4 regions of the Variovorax sp. GW821-FHT09D04 genome follow, and region 3 is predicted to be linked to each of the others. Evidence: predicted binding sites of a transcription regulator. Region 3 holds the regulator's gene; each other region holds the start of a gene.
The links. The regulator sigma-54, encoded in region 3, starts transcription at its own class of promoters, with help from an activator protein. The targets are predictions, from matches to a motif close to TGGCANGNAANCTGCTTT.

Region 1 (3,532 bases), on a different contig from region 3:
AGATGTCGCAGCCCAGGCCCTTGCCGTGCTTGGCGAGCAGGTCGGCGAAGCTGCGGATCTCGCCCACGCGGATGAGGTGGTACAGCTCCTGGCGCGAGTACGGGAAATGCTCGCACAGGTGGTTGTTCACGGCCATGCCGCGCTTGGCCATTTCCATCTTCATGACCTGCGTGACCAGCGGCACGCAGCCGCCGCAGGTGGCGCCGGCCTGGGTGCAGGCCTTCATCTCGGCGGGCGTGCACACGCCCTGGCCCACGGCCTCGCAGATCTGGCCCTTGGTGACGCTGTTGCACGAGCAGATCTGCGCGCTGTCGGGCAGCGCCTCGACGCCCAGGCCCGGCTTGGCCTTGCCGTCGCTCGACGGCAGGATCAGGAACTCGGGCTCGTCGGGCAGCGCGATGCCGTTGAGCGCCAGCTGCAGCAGCGTGCCGTACTCGCCGGCGTCGCCGACCAGCACCGCGCCCAGCAGCTGCTTGCCGTCTTCGCTGACCACGATCTTCTTGTAGACCTGCTTGCGCTCGTCGATGTACTGGTAGGCGCGCGACTTCGGCGTCTTGCCATGCGCGTCGCCGATGCTGGCCACGTCGACGCCCATCAGCTTGAGCTTGGTGCTCAGGTCGGCGCCGGTGAAGGCGGCGTCGTCCTGGCCGGCGATGTGGCGGGCGGCCACGCGCGCCATGTCGTAGCCCGGCGCGACGAGGCCGAAGGTCTGTTCGTTCCACGACGCGCATTCGCCGATGGCGTAGATGCTGCGGTCGCTGGTGCGGCAGTGGCTGTCGATCGCCACGCCGCCGCGCGGGCCCACGGCCAGCAGGCTCTGGCGCGCCAGTTCGTCGCGCGGGCGGATGCCGGCGGAGAACACGATCATGTCGGTCTCCAGGTGCGTGCCGTCGGCGAACACCATGCGGTGCCGCGCGCTCGCGCCGTCGACGATCTCCACCGTGTTGCGGCCGGTGTGCACGTGCAGGCCCAGCGCCTCGATGCTGCCGCGCAATGCACGGCCGCCGCCCTCGTCGACCTGCACCGCCATCAGGCGCGGCGCGAACTCGACGACGTGCGTTTCCAGGCCCATGTCGCGCAGCGCCTTGGCGCATTCCAGGCCCAGCAGGCCGCCGCCCACCACCACGCCGCTGCGCGACTTCGCGCCGCAGGCCTTCATGGCGTCGAGGTCCTCGATGGTGCGGTAGACAAAGCAGTTCGGCCGGTCGCGGCCCGGCACGGCCGGCACGAAGGGGTTGGAGCCGGTGGCCAGCACCAGCTTGTCGTAGGCGATCACCTCGCCGTCGGTCGTGGTGACGGTGTTGTTGCGCCGTTCGACGGCCACGGCCCGCGCGGCCAGGCGCAGCGTGAAGCCGCTGCGCTCGAAGAAGCCGGGCTCGACCAGCGACAGGTCGTCGGCCGTCTTGCCGGAGAAGTACTCGGACAGGTGCACCCGGTCGTAGGCCGGGCGCGGCTCTTCGCACAGCACGGTGACCTGTGCGCCGGGAATGCCGAGCGTGTGGAGTTGCTCGAGGAACTTGTGGCCGACCATGCCGTGGCCGATGACTGCGATCTTCATTGGGGGTCCTGCACGCAACCGGCCCTGGAAGGCGCCCCCGCAGCCGCTGTCGAACAGACAGCGTCGTTGGGGCCCCCGCGACGGAACGGATGCGAAATGGGTTGGAGCAGACGAACCGGCGGCGGGCGGCCATCGGTGCGCTTGAACCCCGCCGTCGTTAGCGGAGGCATTGCGAACCCGCCGCAGAGGCCGGTGGGTCGCCACCGTGTTCAGCAATAAGCGTGCCGCGCTCAAAAGCCCGTGCGGTGGGCCTCATCGGCCGGTGGCGCACCGAAAACGGACCGGGGCCGGCACGCCGCGCACGGGCGTCGTGCGCCGGCGCTCTCCGCATTGGTGCGCCGGGGTGCAGGGGCGCAAGGGGGCGGCGGCGCCGGTGCGCGGGGCTTTTCCGTATGCTCGGGGCCTTGCAACGCAGGGCGAACGCCCCCACGAACCCCGAAGAACTTGCCATGTGCGGCTCCGAACTCCATTCCCTCCCTGAAGGTGTCCAGCGCGTCTCCCGCGTGCTGCAGGACGCCGGCCATCCCCATGCACCCCGCATGCTCGACGACGCCTGCCGCACCGCGCAGCAGGCCGCCGACGCGCTGGGCATCTCGGTCGGGCAGATCGCCAAGAGCATCATCTTCCGGCGCAAGAGCGACGAGGCGGCGGTGCTGGTCATCACCTCGGGCGACAAGCGCGTCGACGAGAAGAAGGTCGATGCCATCGTCGGCAAGACCGGCCGCGCTGACGCCGACTTCGTGAAGGCGCGCACCGGCTTCACCATCGGCGGCGTGTCGCCGGTGGGCCATGTGACCAAGCCCGTGGTGCTGATCGACCGCGAGCTGTTCCGCTTCGAGGAGATCTGGGCCGCCGCGGGCCATCCGCACGCCGTGTTCCAGCTGCACCCGACCGATTTAGAGAAGCTCACCGGCGCGCCGGTGGCCGACGTGGTGTGAACTTCGACGAAGCGCATGCGCTCGCCGAGCGCGCGGGCACCGTGCAGCGCATGGACGGCGAGGTGCCTTCGCCGTGCTCGTCGGTGTGCCGCATGGACCGCCTGAGCGGCTTCTGCGAAGGCTGTCTGCGCACCATTCCCGAGATCGCCGGCTGGAGCAAGATGGAAGACGACAGCCGCCGCCAGGTGTGGCGCGCGATCGAGCTGCGGGCCCAGGCCGGCATCTGGCGCGTGCCCGAACCCACCACAGGAGACCACGACGCATGAAGCACATCGACTTCTATCTCGATTTCATCTCGCCCTACGCGCACCTGGCGTTCGAGCACCTGCCCGAGGCGCTCGAAGGCCTGAGCGTGAGCGTGGCCTACAAGCCGGTGCTGCTGGGCGCGCTGCTCAAGCACCACGGCCAGCTCGGCCCGGCCGAGATTCCTTCGAAGCGCAGCTGGACCTACCGCCACGTGCTGTGGCTGGGCCAGGCGCACGGCATCCCCATCGAGATGCCGGCCTCGCACCCGTACAACCCGCTGCCGCACCTGCGCCTGGCCGTGGCCACGGGCGACGACGGCAGCATCAGCCGCCTGGCGGCCGAAACCCTCTTTCGCCATGTGTGGCGCGGCGGCGAAGAGGCGGGCGACGCCACGCGGCTGGCCGCGCTCACCGCGCAGCTGCAACCCAAGCGCGACGTGAACGGCGACGAGAACAAGGCCCTGCTCAAGCGCAACACCGATGAGGCCGTGGCGCAGGGCGTGTTCGGCGTGCCGTGCTACGTGGTCGATGGGCGCCTGTTCTGGGGCTTCGACGGCCTGGCGATGCTGCGTGCCTACCTGCGGGGCGATGCGTGGTTCGACGGTCCGCAATGGACCGGCGCCGACCAGCGGCCCTCGTTGCTGCGCAAGAGCTGAGGCTTTTTTGCTGCTTCGCAGCAAGGACTGAGGACAAACCCGCGCAGGGTCCTTGTTTCTTACAAGCTGAAACGAGCAGCGCGGGTTTCACCCTAAACCGTAAGCGCCCGTTCAGTTTCGCGAAAGCCTCGGGTC
Region 2 (3,532 bases), on a different contig from region 3:
CTGACCCTGAAGCTGGGCAAGCTGGTGCCGGCAAGCCAGGTTTCGAACTTGCAGATCAACTAGTCCCGGCGATGCCCCCACGAAGAAAATGTTAGTGACAGCTTGTTTTGACTTTAAACAAGCGCCGTATTCACAATAGTGCCGGATAACGTCACATGATGTGACGATTTATTAGTACTTTCTTCTTCGTGGGCATCTCGTAAACGCATCGAGTTCCCGGGCGGTGCGGACAGCGGGTGTGCCTCAAGGCACCATGAAAACGCACCTGCAGTCAGCCAATGACAACGAACGGTCCGACACGCTCCTGATCTTCCTGCCAGGGGCCTACCTCAAGCCCGAAGAGTTCGAGCGCGAGGGCTTCATCAGCGCCGTGCGCGAGCGGCACCTCGCAGCCGACGCACTGCTGGTCGATGCGGACGTCTCCTACTACTACGACCAGACCCTCAGCGAGCGGCTGCACGCCGACGTCATCGAGCCCCAGCGGGCCAAGGGCTACACCTCGATCTGGCTGGTCGGCATTTCCATCGGCGGATTCGGCGCGCTGATCCACGAACTGGCGCGCCCGGGCTCGGTGGACGGCATCGTGGCGCTGGCGCCCTACCTCGGGCGCCGCGTGCTCGGTGCGGAAATCAAGAAGGCCGGCGGCCTGCGCGCCTGGCAGGCGCCCACCGGGCCGCAGCCCGACGAGGAACCCGACCGCAAGCTCTGGCCCTTCTTCCAGCAGTACCTGGCGCCGAAGCCTTCCCAGGACCTGCCGCCGCTGTACCTGGGTTTCGGCCTGGCCGACCGCTTTGCCAGCAACCACAAGCTGCTGGCCGACGCCCTGCCCCCGGGGCGCGTGTTCACGACCGAAGGCGGCCACGACTGGCCCGAGTGGCGCCAGCTCTGGCGCAACGTGCTCGACGTGCTGCCGCTGCCCTCGCTGGGGCGTGCACGGCAGCAGCCGGCTATGCGGTTTCCGGCAGCGGCGTCTCGGGCGTCATCAGCGATGCCATCGGCCATCGCGGCTTGACGTCGAAGGCATAGCGCTCCGAGGCCTGCGACAGGCCTGATTGCAGACGCATCGCGGCGGCCATGGCGATCATGGCGCCGTTGTCGGTGCACAGGTGCAGCTCGGGGTAGTGCACGCGCACCTTGCGCTTCGCGCAGGCCGCATTCAGCTGCTCGCGCAGGTTCTTGTTGGCCCCCACGCCGCCGGCGACCACCAGCCGCTTCAGGCCGGTCTGGTCCAGCGCCGCGAGCGACTTCTTCAGCAGCACTTCGACGATCGCCGCCTGCGTGGAGGCGGCCAGGTCGGCCTTGCGCGCCTCGAGCTGGTCGCCGAGCTTCTTGGCCTGCGTGAGCACGGCCGTCTTCAGGCCGGCAAACGAAAAATCGAGATCGCCGCTGTGCAGCAGCGGTCGCGGCAGCTTGAAGGCCGCGGCGTCGCCGCCTTCGGCCAGCTTCGCGAGCCAGGGGCCGCCGGGGTACGGCAGGCCCATGAGCTTGGCGCTCTTGTCGAAGGCCTCGCCGGCCGCGTCGTCGATGGTCTCGCCGAGCAGTTCGTAGCGGCCCACGCCGTCGACCCGCATCAGCTGCGTGTGGCCGCCCGACACCAGCAGCGCCACGAACGGAAATTCGGGCGGGTCGGCGCTCAGGAACGGCGACAGCAGATGCCCTTCGAGGTGATGCACCCCCAGCACCGGCTTGCCCAGCGCCACGCCGAGCGCGCAGGCCACGCCCGCGCCCACGAGCAGCGCGCCGGCCAGGCCCGGGCCGCGCGTGTAGGCCACCACGTCGATCTCGGCCAGCGAGCGTCCGGCTTCGGCCATGACGGCTTCGGTGAGCGGCAGCACGCGGCGGATGTGGTCGCGGCTGGCCAGCTCGGGCACCACGCCGCCATAGGCCTGGTGCATGGCGATCTGGCTGTGCAGCGCGTGCGAACGCAGCAGCGGCAGCGCGTCGCCGTGCGACTCGACCAGCGCCACGCCGGTCTCGTCGCAGGATGATTCGATTCCCAACAAGAGCATGGCGCCGAGTGTAGGGGCCGCCCGCCGGCGGCGCCCGCGAAGGGACAAGCGAGGCACGGAAGTTGCACGAGCGGGATGCGCCCCTTCTGCGCCCCCACGAATGACTTCCGGCCTGAGCTTCCTGATCGCCGCGCGCCGATGCGAGATCGACGCGCTGGACCAGCTCGCGCGCACCAGCGAGCTGGTCGGCGCCATCGGGCGGCTCGTGCATGCGCTGCAGCGCGAGCGCGGCATGTCGAACGTGTTCCTGGCCTCGCACGGCGGGCGCTTTGCCGACCAGCGCGGCCCGCAGATCGCCGAATGCCTCGCGCTCGAGCAGCAGGTGCGCGCCGGCTTCGACCGGCTTGAGGCCGAGCACCACCGCGCGGTGGGCGCCGGCCACGGCGCGCGCCTGTTCAGCCGCATCGCCTGGGTGCTGCCCGGCCTGGACGCCCTGCCCGCGCTGCGCCGGCGCATCGACGCGCTCGAACTCCAGCCGGCGCAGGCCGTGGCCGCCTTCGCCAAGCTGGTGGCCGGCCTGCTGGCGGTGGTGTTCGAGGCGGCCGACGGCGCCACCGACCCCGAAATCTCGCGCCTGCTGGTGGCGATGTTCAACTTCATGCAGGGCAAGGAGTTCGCCGGCCAGGAGCGGGCCTTCGGCGCCGCCGCGCTCGCGCTGGGCCGGGGCGACGACGCGCAGCGCCAGCAGTGGCGCCACCTCATCGAGTCGCAGGAGCGCTGCTTCCAGGTGTTCATCGATTTCTCGGGCGACGCGGTGCGCACGCTGTGGCACGACAGCCAGTCGGACGCCGTGCTCGCCGAACTCGAGCGCCTGCGCCGCAAGGGCGCCACGTCGGTGCCGGCCGACGCGCTGCTGAGCCAGGCCTGGTTCGACTGCTGCACGCGGCGCATCGACGCCATGCAGACGGTCGAGAACCGCCTCTCGGCCGACCTGCGCGCGCTGTGCGACCACAAGACCGCCCAGGCGCGCAGCGAGCTGGCCGCATACCGCCAGCTGCTCGGCACGCTGGCCCCGCAGGCCGGCGGCGCGCTCTTCTTCGACGATGCCCAGCAGGCGCAGGACGCCACGCCGGCGCAGCTCGGGCGCCACCTCGAGCGCTCGGTGCTCGACATGGTCCAGGAGCAGTCGCAGCGCCTGCAGGCCATGAGCGACGAGCTCGACACCGTGCGCGCCTCGCTCAACGAACGCAAGATCGTCGAGCGCGCCAAGGGCCTGCTGATGGCGCACCGACGCCTGAGCGAGGCCGAGGCGCACAAGATGCTGCGCCAGACCGCCATGAACCAGAAGCGCCGCCTCGTCGACGTGGCCGAGTCGATGCTGGCCATGGCCGACTACCTGCCGCTCGAACCTGCACCGCGGCGCTGACCCGGGCCGCTTGGATTGGTGCAGCGCACAACAACTGTGCGTCGCCCGGGTTAGCGAGCCAGCAGGAACTTTCTCCTGCGCCGGCGCGCCCTGCCAGCTATCTTTTCCATAGCTCCCAACGGCGGGTTCGAGCTGGCACGTCGCTTGCGTAGTCCTT
Region 3 (3,532 bases):
GTTGTAGCGCACGCTGTCCACGTCGAGCAGCGGCACGCCGCCGTACGACGCGGTCTTGCCGATCACGCGGTCGGGCGAATCGGCATACGCCTCGGCGGTGCTCCAGATCAGGCCCAGCTTGCCGGCGTCGAGGTCGTCGGCCACCGGGCTGTAGCCGAGCAGGTCGTTGGGCGCAGGTTTGGGCGGCGGCGGCGTGGTGTCGGGGCCGGTGGCGGCGTCGAAGCGGCGCTGCAGCTCTTCGCGCGGCAGGTCGGTGTGCACGACCGCGCCGATCGGGCGCACATGCGGGCTGTTCCAGTACTGGTCGAACAGCACGCCCAGTCGCGGGATCAGCGCGCCCGTGACGAAGGTGTCGAGGTCGATGAAGTTCGGGCCGGTGGTGCGGCGGAAGTACTGGTTGCCGATGTTGCGCCCGCCCGCCACCGCCATCGCACCGTCGGCGATGAAGAGCTTGTTGTGCATGCGCCGATTGACGCGGCTGAAGTCGAACAGCGACGCGGTGAAGCGCTTGAGCAGGCTGCCGCGCCCGGCCGGGAACGGGTTGAACAGGCGCAGCTCCACGTTCGGCGTGGCGGCCAGGCCGAGCAGCAGCTCGTCTTCGCCGGACGTGTACAGGTCGTCCATCAAGAGACGCACGCGCACGCCGCGCTGGGCCGCATCGCGCAGGGTGCGCAGCAGGTAGCGACCGGTCTCGTCGTTCTCGATCTGGTAGTACTGCACGTCGAGCGTGCGCTGGGCGCGGCGCGCCAGCTGCAGCCGCGTGTCGAAGGCGAAGTCGCCGCCGGGCATCAGGCGAAAGCCGCTGAGGTCGGGGTCGGGCTGCGAGGCCAGCGCGATCTTGCCGAGCGCGGTGTCGGCCGAGACGGCGATGGCCTTGGTGGGCGGGCGCGGTGCCTCGTCGGGCAAGGTGGCACAGCCGGCGAACAGCGATGCAGCCACGAGGGCGAAGACCCAATGCCCCCAGCGCGACAGCAGGCGACGGGTCATCGTGGGCTTTCTACAGAGCCTTGCGCAGGTTGGCCGGTGCGATGCGCAAGGCTTCGCGGTACTTGGCGACGGTGCGGCGCGCGCACTCGATGCCCTGCTCTTTCAGCATCTCGGAAATCTGGCTGTCGGACAGCGGCTTCTTGATGCTCTCGGAACTCACGAACTGCTTGATCAGCGCGCGCACTGCCGTGCTCGACGCGTTGCCGCCGGTCTCGGTGCCCAGCGCCGAGCCGAAGAAGTACTTGAGCTCGACCGTGCCGAAGGGCGTTGCCATGTACTTGGCGGTGGTCACGCGCGAGATGGTCGACTCGTGCAGGCCCAGTTCGTCGGCGATCTCGCGCAGCACCAGCGGGCGCATGGCCAGCTCGCCGTGCACGAAGTAGCTCTTCTGCCGCTCGACGATGGCGTTGCTCACGCGCAGGATGGTGTCGAAGCGCTGCTGGATGTTCTTGATGAACCAGCGCGCCTCCTGCAGCCGCTGCGACAGCGCCTGGCTGCCCTCGCCCTTGTGCGACTTGAGCGCACCGGCGTAGATGTCGTGCACGCGCAGGCGCGGCATGACTTCGGGGTTGAGCATGACGCGGAACTTCACGTTCGTGCCGCGCCCGGTCTTGGTGACGATCACGTCGGGGATGACGATGTTGCGTTCGACGTCGACGAAGCGGCGCCCCGGCTTGGGTTCGAGCCGCGCAATGATCTGCAGCGCCGAGCGCACCAGCTCTTCGTTGGTGCGCGTGAGCGTGGCCAGGCGCTTGAAGTCGCGCCGCGCGAGCAGCTCCATCGGCTGCTTGCAGATCGCGATGGCGGTCTTGCGGATGAGCGCTTCGGCCTCGGTCTCGTCTTCGCTGGCGAGCGCCTTCAGCTGGATGCTCAGGCATTCGCCGAGGTCGCGCGCACCGACGCCGACCGGCTCCAGGCTCTGCAGCAGGCCCAGCGCCACCTGGAAGTGGTGCACGAGGTCGTCGAACTGGTCGTTGTCGTCGCCCGCCAGGCCCGAGGCCAGCGCGGGCAGCGAGTCTTCGAGGTAGCCGTCGTCGTTGAGCGACTCGATCAAAAAGCGCAGCGCGGCGCAGTCGTTTTCATTGAGCCGCAGGCTCAGCGCCTGGCGGTGCAGGAACGACTGCAGCGACTCCTGGCTGCGCGCGAGTTCGGTGGCGTCGGCACGCTCGTCGTCGCCCAGGTTGTTCTGGCGCGCGGGCGCGTCGCTGCCCCACTCGCTGTCGTCGGGCGCCATGTCGACGGTGCCGTCGCCTTCCCAGTCGGGCTCGCGCTCGGCGATCTCGGCGGCGGGGCCGTCGGTGTCGGGGGTCGAGGTGGTGGTGTCGCTGGAGGTGGAGGACGTGCTGGCGGCGGACGGCGTGAACTCGGCCTCACCCTCGCCCGCGTCGTCGCGCGGCACCGGCGCGTCGGCCGTGTCCAGCCCGAACTCCTCGCGCGCCGCTTCTTCCGCGGTGCGCTCGAGGAACGGGTTCTCGTCCAGCATCTGCTCCACCTCCTGGCTCAGTTCGAGCGTGGAGAGCTGGAGCAGGCGAATGGACTGCTGCAGCTGTGGCGTCAAGGCCAGATGCTGCGAGACGCGAAGGGACAGCCCTTGCTTCATGAGGAAATGGCTCCCCCCCAGGCTGCGCGCTTCGCGCTACGCCAACCCCCTACCGGGGGCGGGCCGGCCGCTTCGGGCGGCCGTGCGCGGCGGCCCCCGCGAGGAAGCTCCGCGCGGACGGCGGCCACGATGATCCTTGACCCTCGCCGCACGGTCACATCCGGAAGTGCTCGCCCAGGTACACCCTGCGTACCTCGGCGTTGTCGACGATCTCCGAGGGTGTGCCTTGTGCCAGCACGTGCCCGTCGCTGATGATGAACGCGTGATCGCAGATGCCCAGCGTCTCACGCACGTTGTGGTCGGTGATGAGCACGCCGATGCCGCGCTCTTTCAGGAAACTGATGATCCGCTGGATCTCGATCACGGCGATCGGGTCGATGCCGGCGAAGGGCTCGTCCAGCAGGATGAAGCGCGGCTGCGTGGCCAGCGCGCGCGCGATCTCGACGCGGCGGCGCTCGCCGCCCGACAGCGCGAGCGCGGGCGAATCGCGCAGGTGGTCTACGCGCAGGTCGGCCAGCAGGTCGGCCAGGCGCTCTTCGGTGTGCTGCTTGGTCAGCGGCATCATGCGGCCGTTGGCGTCGGGTTCGCGCTGCAGCTCGAGCACGGCGCGCACGTTTTCCTCGACCGTGAGCTTGCGGAAGATCGAGGCCTCCTGCGGCAGGTAGCTCAGGCCCATGCGCGCGCGGCGGTGGATGGGCATGTGGGCGATGGGCTCGCCGTCGATGGTGATCTCGCCGGCGTCGGCGCGCACCAGCCCGACGATCATGTAGAACGAGGTGGTCTTGCCCGCGCCGTTGGGGCCGAGCAGTCCGACGACCTCGCCCTTTTGCACATCGAGCGAGACGTCTTTCACGACCGTGCGGCTGCCGTAGCTCTTCTTGAGGCCGCGCGCCACGAGGCGGCTGCCCGGAATGCCGTCGGCGGCCTGGGTTCCTGCGGTTTCGA
Region 4 (3,532 bases), on a different contig from region 3:
CCGTGAATTTTGCAAATTCTAAGAATCACGGCTTGAGCAGCATCACTTTTGTCATTCATCCCCAACGCAAGAGCATATCGAAATAAGACAGGAGGATATCCATACCGCAACGCTGTCATTTTCATTGAATTCAACTCATCCACTGTCATATTCGGCCGCGCCTCTTTGGCAGCGAATTTTTGAAAACTCTCTAGCTGATTCAATACGATAGCATTCGGAGTGGAGATCACCATCGCTTCCGCCCCTATCCCAGCCGCCTCCAGTCGAAATTCTCGAAAGGATTCTTCAAAGCGAGCATAGTCAAACACAATCACAAGAAAAAGTGGGAATGTGAGAGCAAGAATACAACACAGACTCTTCCCTTTTTTCATTTTCAAATCAACCCCTCCCCCCCTCTGAAGCCATCCCATCAAAATTCCAAGCGGAATTAAAAAATACGCATAGTCAAAAGGGTATTCCAGCATCGAATGAACAAAGAGCCCGACAATTATGGCAAATACCCACAACTCCGATGCATCCCTCAATTTAAAAAATACCCCAAAACACCAAATGGCCAAGGCCAACACAAGAGCAGCACCCAAAAAAACCCCATTCCAGAGCATCAAGTCAAGAATAAGATTGTGACTGTGTTCAAAATAAGCTCCGACGCTAGGATGATCAGGTGCAATCGCATATTGCGCCGCCCCGACCTGTTGCCATCCGTAACCCCAGAGCGGCTCGCGTCTTAATGCATCGACCATTGATACCCAATAAGACAGCCTTATTTCTTGTCCAACTGAGCTTTGGAAATTACGCCCGCCACCAAGAAGCAGAAAATCGTTTATTTCACGAAACTTGAAGACGCCAATCAATGCAAGCACGCACAAGAGCAATAACAGAACTCCTGAAATTCGAATTAGAAATTTCCCCTTCTTCATCCATAGCAAAATCACAAGAATGGCCAACTGAAGCAAACCAGTCCGTGACTGAGACAGTACCATGCCAATGACAAAAAAGCAGGCAAAAAGAAAAAATGGCAGCCTCCCGACCAATTTTCGCTCATAAATATAAAGCGCAACGCACAGCCCCACGAAACAAATAGTCCCAAAATGATTGGGCTGTGCAACGTTCGCAAATGGGCGCCCCCCCGGTTTCAGCTCCGCAAAATAAACGCCCAACTCCTGGGAACCGGTCCACTGAAGCAATGCAATAGTGACACTCAGAATCGAAAATCCGGCAAGCCCGCCCAAGAAAGCCAACAACCACTCATTTCCCAATTTATCTTTTGCAATAGACCCAACAATGACACAACCGAGCCAAATCAGTATGTAAAAGACAGAAACAAGTGCATCACCGCTATATATTATTTTCCCGAATGCAACCTGAAAAACAACAACAACAACCGAAACGCACGCGACAAACATCAGCAACGCCGACTGTTTTCCTCGATCTATTATTTTGACTTCGGCAAGAATCAGAGCCGCCATCAAGAAAAAGACCAGAATTGAGGCTCCGTCGCTCCATGCAGATACCCATGGCGCGTAATGATTGGGAACAAGCCAGCCAACCCCAATCAGGCTCGACGTAATAAAAATCAGGACTTGCCGAAGCGAAAATTTGGACATAAAAAAAGGCAGCCGAAGCTGCCCATTTCTTTCAGAGAATTATTACCCGCGGCATGAACCCGGACGGAACTTGGGATCGATGGTGCCGTTGCAGACCCAACGACCGATAACCGAACCGGCAGTGGGAACAGTCGTTCCAGTGGCGCCTACGTACGGCGTCAAGGTAATGGTTCCGGTAACGCCCGGAATATTCTGAGCCGTGACGGTAACCACGCCGGCATTGCTGGTTGCCACACTGGCCACGTACTGGGAAGTGGCAGAAGTCGATTCGCACCCCCATGCACCTGCGTTCGGCAATGAGGTGCCTGTGGCCGATTGCACGACTTCGCTAATCGTCGTGCGGCACGCCGACGCAGCCAAAATCAGCTCCGTCACCTTTGCGCGCTTGGTGTAATCCTGATACGCCGGCAGAGCCACAGCAGCCAAGATACCAATGATCGCCACAACGATCATCAATTCGATCAGGGTGAAACCCTTTTGCACATTGCGTGCGATAGAACGACGGTTCATTCATTAACTCCAGGTTGGTTTGTAGAGCCCGGGAACCAGCCCGGAGCGGGGTAACTTCCGCAGCATCCGTGCCACCCGGTTTCCCCACCCTGCAGCCCTCGATCAGGCCGTCTTTGGTCACAAGATGGTTACATGATGTGACACAACTCGCACTCAGATGCCAATTGTGTCGACAAATTTGTCATGCCCGACCGGGCCCTGTCAGAAGGTCAGCACTCCATCCGCCTTGAGCCAACGGATGTCCCGCTGCGCCAACCCAGCCACCTCCCGCCCCGCCAGCATCTCGATCTGGCTCATGATTTCCTCGGTCTCGGCCGGCTTGGTGTGGGTGATGTAGATCGGGTACTGCTTGCCCGGATCGATATGCGCCAGCTCGTGCGCCAGCGCCACCGGCGACAGGTGCAGGCTGCGTTCGGCCAAAGCCTCCTCGCGGGAGCTGAAGGCCGTCTCGATGACCAGCATCGCCACGTCGATCGCGTTGATGCGCTCCCAGAAGGGCGGGTTGCGTTCGGTGTCGCCGCTGAAGACCCAGTGGGCGCCACCTTCGGCCCGGCGGATGGCGAAGCCGCAGGCCGGCACGGTGTGGACGGCCGGCAGCACTTCGATCAGCTTGGGGGCGTCGCTGCCCAGTTCGAGGCGTTGCCCGACCGCGATCTCGTGAAAGCTCACGAACGGCGATTCGGGGCTGGGAATGCGTTCGAAATTCGGCCAGATGACGTTGTTGAACACATGCGCCCGCAGCGCGTCGATGGTGGCGGCCAGGGCATGCACGCGCAGCGGCCGGGCGCGGCGGCTGCCGACGGCGTCGAGCATCAGGGGCAGGGCGGCGATGTGGTCGAGGTGCGAGTGGGTGAGCACCACGTCGTCGATGGCGGCCATCTCGTCGAGGGTGAGGTCGCCGACACCCGTGCCGGCGTCCACGAGCAGGTCCGCATCGACCAGGAACGAGGTGGTGCGGCAGTCCTTGGCGATGGCGCCCGAGCAACCCAGCACGCGAACCTGCATTGTGGAAGACCCCTTGTATGCGTCTGTCGTCATTTGGTGTCGAACCGGGTGGCGCCGTCCCAGTCCGGGTCCTGCGGGCGAAGCGCCATCGAGGCTAAACGCTGGGCGTAGAGCTGGTAAAGGACTTTTTTCGCATCCGCGGCGAGCAGGGGAGCCAGCAAGTTCCGGCCCAGCGCCCAATCCTGGCGGCGGTAGGCGGCGAGCACCTGGCTCCAGCGGTCGAGTTGCTGCCGTGTCGGGTCCTGCGCCTCGGCATCGGCCTGCGGCGCGAGCGGGGTGTAGATGGCCACAGCCTGGGCCTTGCCCTTGACGCGCACGCTGTCGAGTTCCTGCCAGACGAACCCGGGCGCCGCCTCGCGGGTGGCGCCGCTGGCCACGATCTCGACCCCGTAGTGTCCGCTCAGGCCCTCGAG

Region 1: a site for sigma-54 is predicted at 1,768-1,785, ahead of nirB (nitrite reductase large subunit NirB). Genes of this name have one in related genera too.
Region 2: a site for sigma-54 is predicted at 2,061-2,078, ahead of AC07O4_RS27870 (nitrate regulatory protein). Genes of this name have one in related genera too.
Region 4: a site for sigma-54 is predicted at 2,171-2,188, ahead of AC07O4_RS08800 (pilin). Genes of this name have one in related genera too.

What each region holds. Positions count from the first base shown of each region.
Region 1 is NZ_JBWKPA010000007.1:317,722-321,253, reverse strand. It holds gene nirB (nitrite reductase large subunit NirB) at 1-1,558, opposite strand, end outside; gene AC07O4_RS22375 (YbaK/EbsC family protein) at 2,008-2,496, shown strand; gene AC07O4_RS22370 (DUF1289 domain-containing protein) at 2,493-2,762, shown strand; gene AC07O4_RS22365 (2-hydroxychromene-2-carboxylate isomerase) at 2,759-3,397, shown strand.
Region 2 is NZ_JBWKPA010000012.1:130,816-134,347, forward strand. It holds gene AC07O4_RS27855 (Hsp20/alpha crystallin family protein) at 1-63, shown strand, start outside; gene AC07O4_RS27860 (alpha/beta hydrolase) at 254-1,012, shown strand; gene tsaD (tRNA (adenosine(37)-N6)-threonylcarbamoyltransferase complex transferase subunit TsaD) at 948-2,009, opposite strand; gene AC07O4_RS27870 (nitrate regulatory protein) at 2,110-3,375, shown strand.
Region 3 is NZ_JBWKPA010000014.1:67,740-71,271, forward strand. It holds gene AC07O4_RS29040 (phospholipase D family protein) at 1-987, opposite strand, end outside; gene rpoN (RNA polymerase factor sigma-54) at 998-2,587, opposite strand; gene lptB (LPS export ABC transporter ATP-binding protein) at 2,742-3,532, opposite strand, start outside.
Region 4 is NZ_JBWKPA010000002.1:549,471-553,002, forward strand. It holds gene AC07O4_RS08795 (PglL family O-oligosaccharyltransferase) at 1-1,604, opposite strand, end outside; gene AC07O4_RS08800 (pilin) at 1,647-2,114, opposite strand; gene AC07O4_RS08805 (3',5'-cyclic-nucleotide phosphodiesterase) at 2,316-3,119, opposite strand; gene AC07O4_RS08810 (CHASE2 domain-containing protein) at 3,149-3,532, opposite strand, start outside.